2 regions of the Stenotrophomonas sp. 86428_Sma genome follow, and region 1 is predicted to be linked to the other one. Evidence: predicted binding sites of a transcription regulator. Region 1 holds the regulator's gene; the other holds the start of a gene.

Region 1 (6,489 bases):
AGGGGATCGCCCATGCTTCGTGGTTGGCGTGTTCTTCGTGGTGCTTGCGGCGGGCCATGTCAGTGCAGGAAGCCGGAGAGGTTGGTTTCGATGTTGCGCGGGTTTTCGCCCTGGGCGATCGAGATCAGGCCTTCGATTACCATTTCGCGGTCGCGGGTGTTGTGCGAGATCACACTCTTGAGCTTGGCGGCCACCGGCAGGAACAGCAGGTTGGCCGAGGCGATGCCGTAGATGGTGGCGGTGAACGCTGCGGCGATGCCGTGGCCAAGCTTGCTCGGGTCGGCCAGGTTCTTCATCACCGCGATCAGGCCAAGCACGGCACCGATGATGCCCAGCGTCGGTGCATAGATGCCCATCGCTTCGAAGACCTTGGCACCGGCCTGGTCCTGGTGTTCCTGGCTGCCCAGTTCGATTTCCAGCATGTGCCGCATCGATTCGGGCTCGACGCCGTCCACCAGCAGCTGCAGGCCCTTGCGCAGGAATGGGTCCTGCTGCGCTTCCACCTGCGATTCCAGGCCCAGCAGGCCCTGGCGGCGGGCGATGTTGCTCCACTCGACGATCTGCTGGATCAGTTCGCGGCGATCGCTGTGCGGCGGGCGCACGACCCAGCGCACGATCTTGAAGGCATGCTTGAACACCGCCGGCGAGGTGTGCAGCAGGATCGCGGCGACGGTGCCGACGATGACGATCACGAACGCCGCAGGCGACCACAACGACGCCAGGCCGGCGCCCTTGAGGATGCTGCCGCCGACCAGCGAGGCCAGGGCGAGAAAGAGTCCAATGAGGCTGAGTCTATCCATGGTTCCGGTATCGGCGTGTATGAATGGGACTTGAGACACCGGTAGATCGCGTACAGACGGTAGTCACAGTTTTCGGGGCGCCGGGCATGGCCCGGCGGGGTTCATCGCAGCCCGTCCACGTCCAGGATCAGCGCCATGCGACCATCGCCGATCAAGGTTGCACCGGCATAACCGCGCAGGCCGCGCAGCGCTTTCGGCAGCGGCTTGATGACCACTTCCTCACGCCCGCGTACCTGGTCCACGACCAGCCCGAAGCGCGCTTCGCCAGCCTGCAGCACCACGATGGTCAGCAGCGGCGAGGCGGCCGGCGTCACATCCAGCCACTGGCGCAGATCGACCAGCGGCAGCGTGTGCGAGCGGCGGTCGAGCACGGCACGGCCATCGAACCAGCCCAGCGAGGTGCGCGGCGCGTGCAGCACTTCCATCACGCGGGCCAGCGGCAGCGCATAGACGTCCTCGCCGGCCTGCACCAGCAGGGTCGGCAGGATCGCCAGGGTCAGCGGCACGCGGATCAGGAAGCGGCTGCCACGGCCCAGTTCCGACTGGATCTGGATCTGGCCGCTCAGTTCGCGGATGCGTGACTGCACCACGTCCATGCCGACGCCACGACCGGAGATGTCGGTGACCTGCTGCTTGGTCGAGAAGCCGGGCAGGAACACCAGGTGCAGGCACTCCTCGCTGCTCAGGCGGGCGGCGGCTTCCGGATCGATCAGGCCCTTCTCGCGCGCCTTGGCACGCAGCTTTTCCGGGTCGATGCCGGCGCCATCGTCCTGCACCTCGATGCTGACGTAGTCGCCTTCCTGCTGTGCCGACAGGCGCACATGGCCCATCCGTGGCTTGCCCTGTGCCTCGCGCAGGTCGGGCATTTCCACGCCATGGTCGATGGCGTTGCGGACCAGGTGCACCAGCGGGTCGGCCAGCGCTTCGACCAGGTTGCGGTCGAGCTCGGTCTCGGCGCCGATCAGTTCCAGGTCCACTTCCTTCTTCAGCGAGCGGGCGACGTCGCGGGCAACCTTGGGGAAGCGCGAGAACACCTTGCCCACCGGCTGCATGCGGGTGCGCATCACTGCCGACTGCAGGCGGGCGGTGGCGATATCCAGAGTGGACACGGCCCGGTCCAGCTCTTCATCGCGCAGGCGTGCACGCAGGGTCTTGAGCCGATTGCGTGACAGCACCAGTTCGCCGATCAGGTTGACGATCGCGTCCAGGCGCTTGGTGTCCACGCGCACGGTATGTTCGGCCTCGGCCAGCGGCTTGGCGGCCGGCTTCGCCGCCGGTGCCGGTGCGGCGACCGGGCGCGGCGCTGCGATCGGTGCCGGTGCCACCACGGCCGCAGGCTTGGTGCCCGGTGCCGCGCCACCGTGCAGCTGGTCGAGCAGGGCTTCGAACTCGTCTTCGCTGATCAGTCCGTCGTCGGCCTTCTTCGCTGGCGCGACCGCGGTCGGCGCGTTGCCACCATGCAGCTGGTCGAGCAGAGCCTCGAATTCGTCGTCGGTGATCAGGTCGCTGCCACCCGCGGTGGGTGCTGCTGCGGCGGCGGGTGCAGCCACGGCACCGCCGTGCACGTCGAACTGTGCGATCAGGTCCGGCGGCGCATAGCCCGGCTCGGTGCCGGAGGAAACCGCGTCCAGCATCGACTGCAGGTAGTCCAGCGATTGCTGGGCCGCGTCGAAGTGGTGGGCCTGCAGCACGGCCTGGCCGGCACGTGCGGCGCCCAGCGCCTCTTCAGCGGCATGGCACAGCTCTACCATGGCGGTGACGCCGAGGAAGCCGGCGCCGCCCTTGAGCGTGTGGTAGCCGCGGAACACCGCGTTGAGCTGGTCGCTGTCCTGCGGTGCCTGCTCCAGCGACACCAGCTGTTCGCCGAGGCGATCCAGGATCTCCTGCGCCTCGATGATGAAATCGGCAGTGATGTCGTCGGATACCGCGCTCATGCTTACAGCCCCAGATCCGACAACAGGTCGTCGGCGTCGTTCTGCGAGACCGCGTGGCGGTCCAGTCCCTTCAGTGCCGGCCCGGCCAGTTCCGGGTCGGTGCGATGCTGTTCCGGCGGCAGGCCGAGCGCGCCGAAGCCTTCGTGCACGCGGCGGACGATGCCGACCACGCGACGGATGATCTGCCCGGTCAGGTCCTGGTAGCTCTGGGTCAGGGCGATCTCGGTCAGGTTGTGGCGGATGCGCTCGAGCTGCGCGTCCTGGCCCGGCTGCAGGCCTTCGGCGCGCAGCTGTTCGGTCAGGCTGCGGCATTCCTCGGCCAGGTCCAGGGTGCGGTGCGTGGCCTGTTCGGTCATCGCCACCACGTGGTCCAGTCGCGCGCAGGCGTCGTCCAGTTCGCCGGCTTCGCTCGGCACGGTCGGCAGTTCGCCCAGCGCCTGTCCCAGCTCGCGGGCCAGCCGCGAGAGGCCGCTCATCATCGGCTGCGTGCGCAGCGCGACCAGCCCGTCGATGCGCTGCCGCCAGGCGGCCTCGTCACCGGATTCGAGCGCGTCCAGAGCCTCCTGCAGGCGCAGGGCGAGGGCGTTCTTGTCGACCGTGGTATCCATCAGACGCTGGCCGCCAGGCGTTCGAAGATCTTGCCGAGCTTCTCTTCCAGCGTCTGCGCGGTGAACGGCTTGATGATGTAGCCGTTCACACCGCTCTGGGCGGCTTCGATGATCTGCTCGCGCTTGGCTTCTGCCGTGACCATCAGCACCGGCAGGGTCTTCAGCTTGGCATCGGCACGGATCGCCTTGAGCAGCTCGATGCCGGTCATCACCGGCATGTTCCAGTCGGTGACCACGAAATCGAACGGCTGGCTCTGCAGCAGCGACAGCGCGGCATGCCCGTCCTCGGCTTCGGCGGTATTGGTGAAGCCCAGATCGCCCAGCAGGTTCTTGACGATTCGACGCATGGTCGAGAAGTCGTCGACGATCAGGATGCGCATGTTCTTGTTCAAAGCAGAATTCCTTTGTTGTTCATTCCGGACGGCCGGGGGCAGCCGCCTCGGGGATGTTCATTCTTCGAGGCCTGCGTCGGCAGCCTCGAACAGCTTCAGCCGGCCACGCAGGCGCAGTACCGCCTGGCCGTGGATCTGGCAGACCCGCGACTCGCTCACGCCGAGCACCGCGCCGATCTCCTTCAGGTTCAGTTCCTGCTCGTAGTACAGCGAGAGCACCAGTTGTTCGCGCTCGGGCAGGTGGCCGATGGCCTTGCCCAGCTCGCGACCGAACTCGCCGCGCTCCAGTACCTGCTGCGGGGTCGGCCCGCCCTGGGCGACGGTGTCCAGCTCGCCCTGGTCCTCGATGCGCGATTCCAGGCTCAGCACCTGGCCACGTGCAGCGTCTTCCATCAGCCGCAGGTACTCGGGCAGCGGCATCTCCATCGCGGCGGCCACTTCAGTGGCGCTGGCGGCACGGCCACTGCTCTGTTCCAGGCGGCGGATGGTGGCGGCGGCATCACGTGCACGGCGGTGCACCGAGCGCGGGACCCAGTCACCACGGCGGATCTCGTCGATCATCGAACCACGGATGCGGATCGAGGCGTAGGTCTCGAAAGAAGCACCCTGGTCGGCGTCATAGCTGCGCGAGGCTTCGATCAGGCCCATCATGCCGGCCTGGATCAGGTCGTCGACCTCGACGCTGGCCGGGAGGCGCGCGGCCAGGTGGTGGGCGATGCGCCGCACCAGGTCCGAATGCTGGGCGATGACTTCGTTCGCCGCCGAGCGCTGCACTTCCCTGTACTGGGCTGCGCCTTTCATGCCGTCACCCCACGCTGCTTGAGGATGCGTTCGAGGAAGAACTCGACGCCGCCACGCGGTTCGGTCGGCGCCTGCCAGCGCGCGGTACGGCGCGCGATCTCGGTGATCGCCAGCGCCGCCGGGCTGGACGGATAGGCCTTCACCACCGGCTGCTGGCGCTGCACCGACAGGCGCAGCCAATCGTCCTGCGGCACGCAGCCCAGGTAGTTCAGCGAGACATCGGCAAGGAACTTCTCGCAGACGCGGGTCAGCTTTTCGTACAGCACGCGGCCCTCGTTGGGGTCGCGCACCATGTTGGCCACCACCTGGATGCGGTCCACGCCACGCTCGCGCGACAGCACCTTGATCAGTGCGTAGGCGTCGGTGATCGAGGCCGGCTCGTCACAGACCACCACCACGGTGTCCTGTGCGGCCTGGCAGAAGGTCAGCACGCCATCGGTGATGCCCGCGGCAGTGTCCACCACCATGATGTCCAGCTCGCGCTCCAGCTCGGAGAACACGTTGACCAGGCCAACGTGCTCGGCCGGGGCCAGCTCGGCCATGTGGCGGCGGCCGGATGCGGCCGGGACCACCAGCACGCCGTTCGGGCCTTCGACGATGACGTCATCCAGCGTGCAGCGGCCGGCGACCAGGTCGGCCAGTGTAAAGGTGGGGTTCAGGCCCAGGATCACGTCGATGTTGGCCAGGCCGAGGTCGGCGTCCAGCAGCAGCGTGCGCTTGCCCATGCCAGCCAGTGCCACGGCCAGGTTGGCCGACACATTCGTCTTGCCCACGCCGCCCTTGCCGCCAGTGACCGCAATGGTGCGCACAGGGCCGAGCGGCTCGCTGCGGGTGGCCGACAGCGGGAAGGTCTTGGTCAGCTTGGCGTACTCACGCGACGGCATGGTTCAACTCCGGGTTGCAGGGCATATCGGCCGCGCGGCGCAAATCTTCAAGGCGAAGTACAAGATTGGCTGCACTGGCCCGGTGCAGGTCCTCCGGGACGTCCTGGCCATCGGTCACCCAGGTGATCGGCAGGGCATGATCCACGGCCACCGACAGGGCGTTGCCGAAGCGGCCGGTCTCGTCCAGCTTGCTCAGTACCAAGCCCTGCAGGTTGGCGGCGCCGAAGCGGCGGACCACCTCGTCCATGTCGCCGAAGCTGGTGTTGGCCGGCAGCACCAGCAGGGTGCGGACCTGGCGCGCGGCACGCAGCCACTGCAGCTGGGCGGCCAGGGCGCGGTCGCGCGGGCCCAGGCCGGCGGTGTCGATCAGCACCAGCTTGTAGTCCTTCAGGCGTTCCAGCAGCTGGTCCAGGTCGGTGCCGCTGTTGGCCTCGTGCACCGCGATGCCGAGCTGGCGGCCGTAGCCGTACAGCTGCTCGCGGGCACCGATGCGGGTGGTGTCGGTGGTGACCAGGGCCACGTCACGCGGCGCGTGCTTCTCGGCGAAGCGCGAGGCCAGCTTGGCGATGGTGGTGGTCTTGCCAGCGCCGGTCGGGCCGACCAGGGCGATCACGCCACCTTCTTCCAGCGGGTCGACCGGGGCGATCGGCAGCTTGCGCGAAATCAGCCCCAGCATCAGGCCGCGGCCTCGATGGGCCTCGGTCTCCAGCGGGATCTGCATGGCCACGTCGCGGGCGAGGCCGGCATCGAAGCCATACTCGTCCATCAGGTCCAGCGCGGTGGCGCGCACCGGGCAGCCGCGCAGGCGCTCGTCGGTGAAGCGGTTCATCTCGCGCTCGATCACATGGCGCATGCCGGCCACTTCCTGGCGCAGCTGGCGGATCTCGGCGTCGTCCTGGGCCACCAGGGTCAGTGCCGGGGCTGGGGCCAGCACGGGGGCAGCGCCGGTTTCGTCGCTGGCTTCGACCGGTGCCGGTTCGCTGGCGACGATCCCGGGTTGCGCTTCGGTCACGGCAGCGGTCGGCAGCGGCGGCGGCTGCACGGCCGACGCCGCGCTTTCGTGATGCGTC
Region 2 (6,489 bases), 1.4 Mb from region 1:
CAATGCTGGCCTGCGAACTGGCCATCATGCCGTTGAGATGTTCGACCATCGCCTTGAACTGGTACTGGAACGCAGCGGCATCACCACGCATGCTGAAATCACCAGCGCGTGCGGCGCGGGCCAGTTCATCGATCTGCGCGTTGATCGCCATCAGGCTCTGCTTCACCGCGGCCAACGTACGGGTCAGCGTGCCCTTCTCGCCCGGGTAGTCGGGCAGGTCGCGGCTGAGGTCGCCGATGGCGTAGCGCTGCATCACTTCGGCCATCAGCAGCTCCACCTGCACGTGCGATTCGACCAGGCTGTTGGTGGCCTGCACCATGCGGCCGAAGTCACCGGGGAACGCCGTGGCGTCCATGCGATAGCGGATCGCGCCCGCCTCATGCTGCTCAGCCATCTGCAGCTGTGCGCCGATCGCCGCCTGCACGCTCTGCCGCACGCTGGCCATCGCCTCGCCCAACTGGGTCAGTTCGTCACGGCCGCCGAGGCGGAACTCCTGGTCCAGCTGGCCCTTGGACAGGCGTTCGGCCAGGTTCACCGCGCGGGCCAGCGGACCGGTCAGGCTGCGGCCGATCATCACCGAGGCACCAATGCCCACCAGCAGCGCGACGCCGCCCAGCACCAGCAGCTGCAGCAGGCTGCGCTCACCCAGGCGGATCGCCTCGGCGGCGGCATCACGGCTTTCCTTCTCTTCGAAGTCCACGCCATCGGACAGCGCCTTGTTCCAGCCGTTTGCCGCTTCCTGCACGGGGCCCAGGGTCAGCGCCACGGCGCCCGGGTAGTCGCCCTGCTCCATCAGTTCGCTGGTCTGCTTGTTGAGCGGACGCGCGATGGCACGCTTGGCGGCGATGGTTTCGGCAATGGCCTTGCCCTCGGCGTCGCTGGGCAGCGCCTGGTAGGCCGTCCAACTGGCCTCATAGCGCTTGACCAGATCGGCGATGCGCTGCTCATCATGGCCACGGTCATCGCCCTGGCGGATCAGCATCTCGCGGCGAACGACCATCATCTGGTTGTTGGCATCGAGCATCTGCGAGAGCAGGCGCACCTTGGCCACGCTGACATCGACCACCTGCTGCATCGCGCGCTTCTGCACGACACTGGCGGTGGCGCCGGTGGCCACCACGGCCGCAACCAACAGCAGCAACAGGCCAAAGCCCAGCCCAAGACGCCAGGCAACCCTGACGTTCCTCAAGTAGTTCATGGGGGTATCCAAAACGGGGGGATGCGCCCTTATCGGCGGCCCGGCAGGCAATCTTGATCGCCGTCCGTCGATAGCGTCGGCCACCGTTCACCTTGGTGAGCCCCGGCCCGGCCGCTTCTGGACACGGGAATTGACTGCGGTGGGCGCGACTGCTCATGCGGACGTCAGATCCCTTTCACGGTGGCTCGGCGGCTGCTGCGGGCAAGGTGGTGGCGTGACCTGCTGGAGATCCCAATGCCCTTGCCCGTGTCCCGATCCACCCTGCTCGCTCTCTCGCTGCTGGCGTCGCCAGCCTTCGCGCAGGCGCCGCCGCCCCACCTGCCCGCGCCCATTGCCGAAACGGCCGGACCGGACACCGCACCCCACTCCGCGCTGCACGCCCAGGTGCTGCTGGATCGCGCGAACTTCTCCCCTGGCCAGATCGACGGCGAAGTGGGCAGCAACCAGCGACGCGCGGTGTCGGGTTTCCAGGCAGCGCATGGGCTGGACGTAACGGGCGAACTGGACGACACCACCTGGAAGGCCCTGCAGGCCGATACCGTTGGGCCGCTGGCCAGCTACACGCTGACTGCTGAGGATGTCGCCGGTCCGTTCCAGGCCACTCCGAAAGGGCCCGCCGCCCAGGCCAAGCTCACATCGCTGGGCTACGGCAGTGTGGAAGAAGCCCTCGGCGAGCGCTTCCATGCCTCCCCTGAGCTGATGAAGGCGCTCAATCCCGGCGTGGACCTGACCAAGGCTGGCAGCCGCATCCAGGTACCCAACATCGCACTGGCCGCATTGCCAAAGGCGGCGAAGATCGTGGTCGACAAATCCGACTCCACGCTGCAGCTGCTGGATGCGCAGGGCAAGGTGATCGCACAGGTGCCGGTGTCGTCGGGCAGCCAGCACGACCCGTTACCGATCGGCGAATGGAAGATCCTGGGCGTTTACCGCGACCCGCCGTTCCACTACAACCCGAAACTGTTCTGGGATGCCCGCAAGGGCGAAAAGAAGGCCACCCTGCCACCGGGCCCGAACAATCCGGTCGGGCGGGTCTGGATCGATCTGTCCAAGCCGCATTACGGCCTGCATGGCACGCCCGAACCCGGCCATGTGGGCAAGACCGAATCGCATGGCTGCGTGCGCATGACCAACTGGGATGCGCTGCGCGTGGCCGATGCCGTGGATACCTCGGTACCCGTGGTGATGCAGGAGTGAGCCGATGCGCCTTTCGCAACTGATCGTGCTGGGCGTTCTGCTGGGGCTGGGTGCAGGCTGGTGGCTGCGCCGCGATGCAGGCGAGCCGGTAGCCGCCTCGCTGCCGGAAGCACAACCGGCAGCAGCTGTGGCGCCGGCCAAGGGATCCGTAGCGCCGCTCGACACGGCCCCTGCCCCCGCCGCCACCGCACCGTCAGCCGCGCGGACTGCGGATGCGCCGTCGGGTCTGCTGCTGCCGGTACAGGGCGTCCTGGCCTCCCAGCTGCGCGACACGTTCACCGATGCGCGCAGCGAGGGTCGCGTGCACGATGCCATCGACATCATGGCCGATACCGGTACGCCGGTGCTGGCGGTGGCCGATGGAACGGTTGAAAAACTGTTCGACAGCGAGCGCGGCGGCTTGACGATTTACCAGTTCGAGCCCAGCGGGCGCTGGTGCTACTACTACGCGCATCTGCAGCGCTACGCCGATGGCCTGGCGGAGAAGCAGGTGATCAAGCGCGGAGAGGTGATCGGTTACGTGGGCAGCACCGGTAACGCCAGCGCCGAGGCCCCGCACCTGCACTTTGAAGTGCACATGCTGGGCCCGGAAAGACAGTGGTGGAAGGGAGAGTCGATCAATCCGTATCCGCTGTTGAAACAGGCGGCTTCGACGCCTGACGCTGCCAGTGCCGCAAGGTGATGGTGAATGCCACCAGCGCAGCGCCCGGAATCAGCAGGAACAACGCCGCCACCTTCCAGAAGAAGAACGGCCACAGCCACGCGTAGTCCAGGTCGGTCAGCTTCAGTACGTCCATCGGTGGCAGCAGTTCCACCGAGGCCGTGCGACCGGCCAGCGCCGGGTCGACCTCCAGCACAGTCAGCCGCAGCCACGAGCGCCCGCGCGGCAGCGCATCCCCCCGGCCATAACCGAAGTACGAGGCGGCAAATCCAGCAGGCTCAACCGATTCCAGCGCGCGGGTGATGCCGGAACCCGGCACGCCCGAACGCGTTTCGGCGCGGAAGTCGGTCTGATCTGTCGGGGTTTCCACGCGCAGGCGCACCTCAGGATCGATCGCCGTGGAAGTACCGTCATCCGCGTAACGCAGGCGCAGCCGCAATTGGTCATCGATGAAGCGGTAGACCGTGACCTCGGCCGTCGCGCCCGGGCTCAGCACCAGAGGCAGCACCTGCGTGCGTGAGGCCATGTGGTTGGCGATCGCGCCCAGCACCAGCACCGCGCAGGCAAGCGCCCACAGGCTCCACATCACCCACAGGGTGATCCGCACCACCGTTACGCCCTTCACGCTGACATCCGGGTCATCACGTCATTTCCCTGCTGGCCGTGCCGACACAGTAACGAAAAAGCCCCGCTTTCGCGGGGCTCTTACTGTCACCTACGCCGGGCAGCGCCCGGCGCTACCTCAGGCGAACGGATCCTGCAGGACCATGGTGTGGTCGCGGTCCGGGCCGGTGGAGACGATGCTGATCGGGCAGCCGGCCAGCTCTTCCAGCGAACGCAGGTAGGCGCGTGCCGCCGGCGGCAGCTCGTCCCACTGGGTGATGCCGTGGGTGTTCTCGCTCCAGCCCGGGAACTCCAGGTACACCGGGGTGCAGTCTTCCCAGCCCTGCGCGTCCAGCGGCGCGTACTCGGTGCGCTTGCCGTTGTATTCGTAGGCGATGCAGACCTTCAGCTTTTCCATGCCATCCAGCACGTCCAGCTTGGTGATGCACAGGCCGCTGATGCCGTTGATGGCCACGGCGCGCTTCAGCGCGACGATGTCCATCCAGCCGCAGCGACGCGGACGGCCGGTCGAGGCACCGTACTCGGCGCCGCGGTCACGGATGCCCTGGCCGACTTCGTCGTCCAGTTCGGTCGGGAACGGGCCGCCGCCAACGCGGGTGGCGTAGGCCTTGGCGATGCCCAGCACGTAGTCGATCGAATCGGCGCCGACGCCGGAACCGGCCAGTGCACCACCGACGGTGGTGTTGGAGCTGGTGACGTACGGGTAGGTGCCGTGGTCGATGTCCAGCAGCGCACCCTGCGCGCCTTCGAACAGCACGCGCTTACCCTGCTTGCGCAGGTCGTGCAGGATGCCGGCCACGTCGGACTTCATCGGCTGCACGTATTCGCCGAAGGCCAGCGCTTCGTCGAAGGTCTTCTGGAAATCGACCGCATCGGTGTTCAGATACTTGGTCAGCACGAAGTTGTGGTAATCCAGCGCGGTGCGCAGCAGTTCTTCCAGCTGCTTCGGGTAATGCAGGTCGGCGATGCGGATGCCGCGACGCGCCACCTTGTCTTCGTAGGCCGGGCCGATGCCACGGCCGGTGGTGCCGATCGCCTTGCCGCCGGCAGCGCGCTCGCGCGCCTGGTCCAGGGCGATGTGGTACGGCATGATCAGCGGCGCGGCCGGGGAGATCTTCAGGCGCGAACGCACTTCCACGCCGGAGGCTTCCAGCTCGGCGATTTCCTTCTGCAGCGCGGCCGGCGAGATCACCACGCCGTTGCCGATCAGGCACAGCGCATCGTCACGCAGGATGCCCGACGGGATCAGGTGCAGGACGGTCTTCTTACCGTTGATGACCAGGGTGTGGCCGGCATTGTGGCCGCCCTGGAAGCGCACGACGGCGCCGATTTCCTCAGTGAGCAGATCGACGATCTTGCCCTTGCCTTCATCGCCCCACTGGGCACCCAACACTACGACAGACTGACCCATGACGGGCTCCTCATATGTTGCGGCCATCGGGGCCGCGGACGGTTGAACCGTGGCGGGGCTGGCCAGCACCTGGAGGGCGGCTCCAAACGGGGAGCAGCCGGCGATGGAAGGCCCAGACACGGAAAAAGCCGAACGGGGAGGCCCGTCCGGCTTTTGTGCATTATCCGGGTTTCCGGGGTCGGGTGCCACCTTTCCGACGGACGGCTTCACCGGCCGGTCAGCCGCCCCGCCCGGTCGTGTCGGCCGTTGGCCGGCAATGCCAACCAAGGTTGGCATCTACCAGAGCCGGGCCACGCATGCACCGGCCGGTCAGGCGCTTCCCGGTCGTGCCGGCCGCTGGCCGGCAATGCCAACCAAGGTTGGCATCTACCAGAGCCGGGTCACGCATGTACCGGCCGGTCAGGTGCCTCCCGGTAGTGCCGGCCGCTGGCCGGCAATGCCAACCAAGGTTGGCAGCTACCAGAGCCGGGCCACGCATGTACCGGCCGGTCAGGCACTACCCTTTCAATGCCGCGCCCACCACAGCAGGCTCAGGCCGGCCAGCAGCACCAGCCCGCCGAAGCTGCGCAGGGCCGGGCTGGGCAGGTCCAGCAGGCGCTCGGCCATGCGCTTCCAGGCGAACGGGGCGACGAACAGGAACAGGCCTTCCAGCACCGCCACCAGGCAGACGGCGGCGAACAGATCTTTCATGGGGGACTCCGGAAAAAGCACGGGGCCCGGCATCTGGCCGGGCCCCGTGGGGTACTGCCCTGCGACCTCAGCGGTCGTTCTTCAGGTACTGCAGGAACGGGTCGTTCTTGTCGAGCACGATCACGCCGTTGCCGTCGGTCATGGAGCCACGGTAGGCCTCCAGGCTGCGGTAGAACGCATAGAACGACGGGTCGGCCGAGCCGGCCTTGCCATAGATGCGCGCCGCATCGGCGTCGCCTTCACCGCGCAGGCGCTGTGCATCACGCTCTGCCTCAGCGATCAGCACGGTGCTGTCACGGTCGGCCTGGGCGCGGATGGTCAACGACTGCTCCTCGCCCTCCGCACGCAGCTTGGCCGCTTCCTGCTTGCGCTGGGCGCGCATGCGCTCGTACACGTCATTGATCACCTGGCTGTCGGTGGGCAGGTCCACCTGCTTGATGCGCAGGTCGATCATCTGCATGCCGAGGCCGGCCACCGCTTCGTTGATCCCCTTCAGCTGCTCGGCGATCAGCTCGCTGCGGTCGCCGGAGACCAGCTGCTGCAGGGTGCGCGAGTTGATCTGGTTGCGCAGCGAGTCGGTGATGATCGGTGCCAGGCGGGCATTGGCGATGCGCGGATCGCCACCGGTGGCACGGAAGTAGTCACCCACGTTGGAGATGTAGCCGATGGCGAAGAAGTCGACGCTGACGTCCTTCTGCTCGGCGGTGA

What was found. The regulator FliA, encoded in region 1, starts transcription of late flagellar genes. The targets are predictions, from matches to a motif close to TAAAGTTTNNCNNNCNNNGGCCGATAA.
Region 2: ACZK3J_RS16955 (methyl-accepting chemotaxis protein) is a predicted target of FliA. The motif match lies at 1,228-1,254, and genes of this name have one in related genera.

Annotation. Positions count from the first base shown of each region.
Region 1 is NZ_CM151156.1:2,259,615-2,266,103, forward strand. Features, by position in the region: gene motD (flagellar motor protein MotD) at 1-58, opposite strand, end outside; gene ACZK3J_RS10390 (flagellar motor protein) at 60-800, opposite strand; gene ACZK3J_RS10395 (chemotaxis protein CheA) at 902-2,734, opposite strand; gene ACZK3J_RS10400 (protein phosphatase CheZ) at 2,737-3,342, opposite strand; gene cheY (chemotaxis response regulator CheY) at 3,342-3,734, opposite strand; gene ACZK3J_RS10410 (RNA polymerase sigma factor FliA) at 3,792-4,535, opposite strand; gene ACZK3J_RS10415 (MinD/ParA family ATP-binding protein) at 4,532-5,419, opposite strand; gene flhF (flagellar biosynthesis GTPase FlhF) at 5,406-6,489, opposite strand, start outside.
Region 2 is NZ_CM151156.1:3,673,916-3,680,404, forward strand. Features, by position in the region: gene ACZK3J_RS16955 (methyl-accepting chemotaxis protein) at 1-1,198, opposite strand, end outside; gene ACZK3J_RS16960 (L,D-transpeptidase family protein) at 1,433-2,395, shown strand; gene ACZK3J_RS16965 (M23 family metallopeptidase) at 2,400-3,077, shown strand; gene ACZK3J_RS16970 (hypothetical protein) at 3,013-3,681, opposite strand; gene ACZK3J_RS16975 (adenylosuccinate synthase) at 3,799-5,091, opposite strand; gene ACZK3J_RS16980 (DUF2065 domain-containing protein) at 5,596-5,781, opposite strand; gene hflC (protease modulator HflC) at 5,849-6,489, opposite strand, start outside.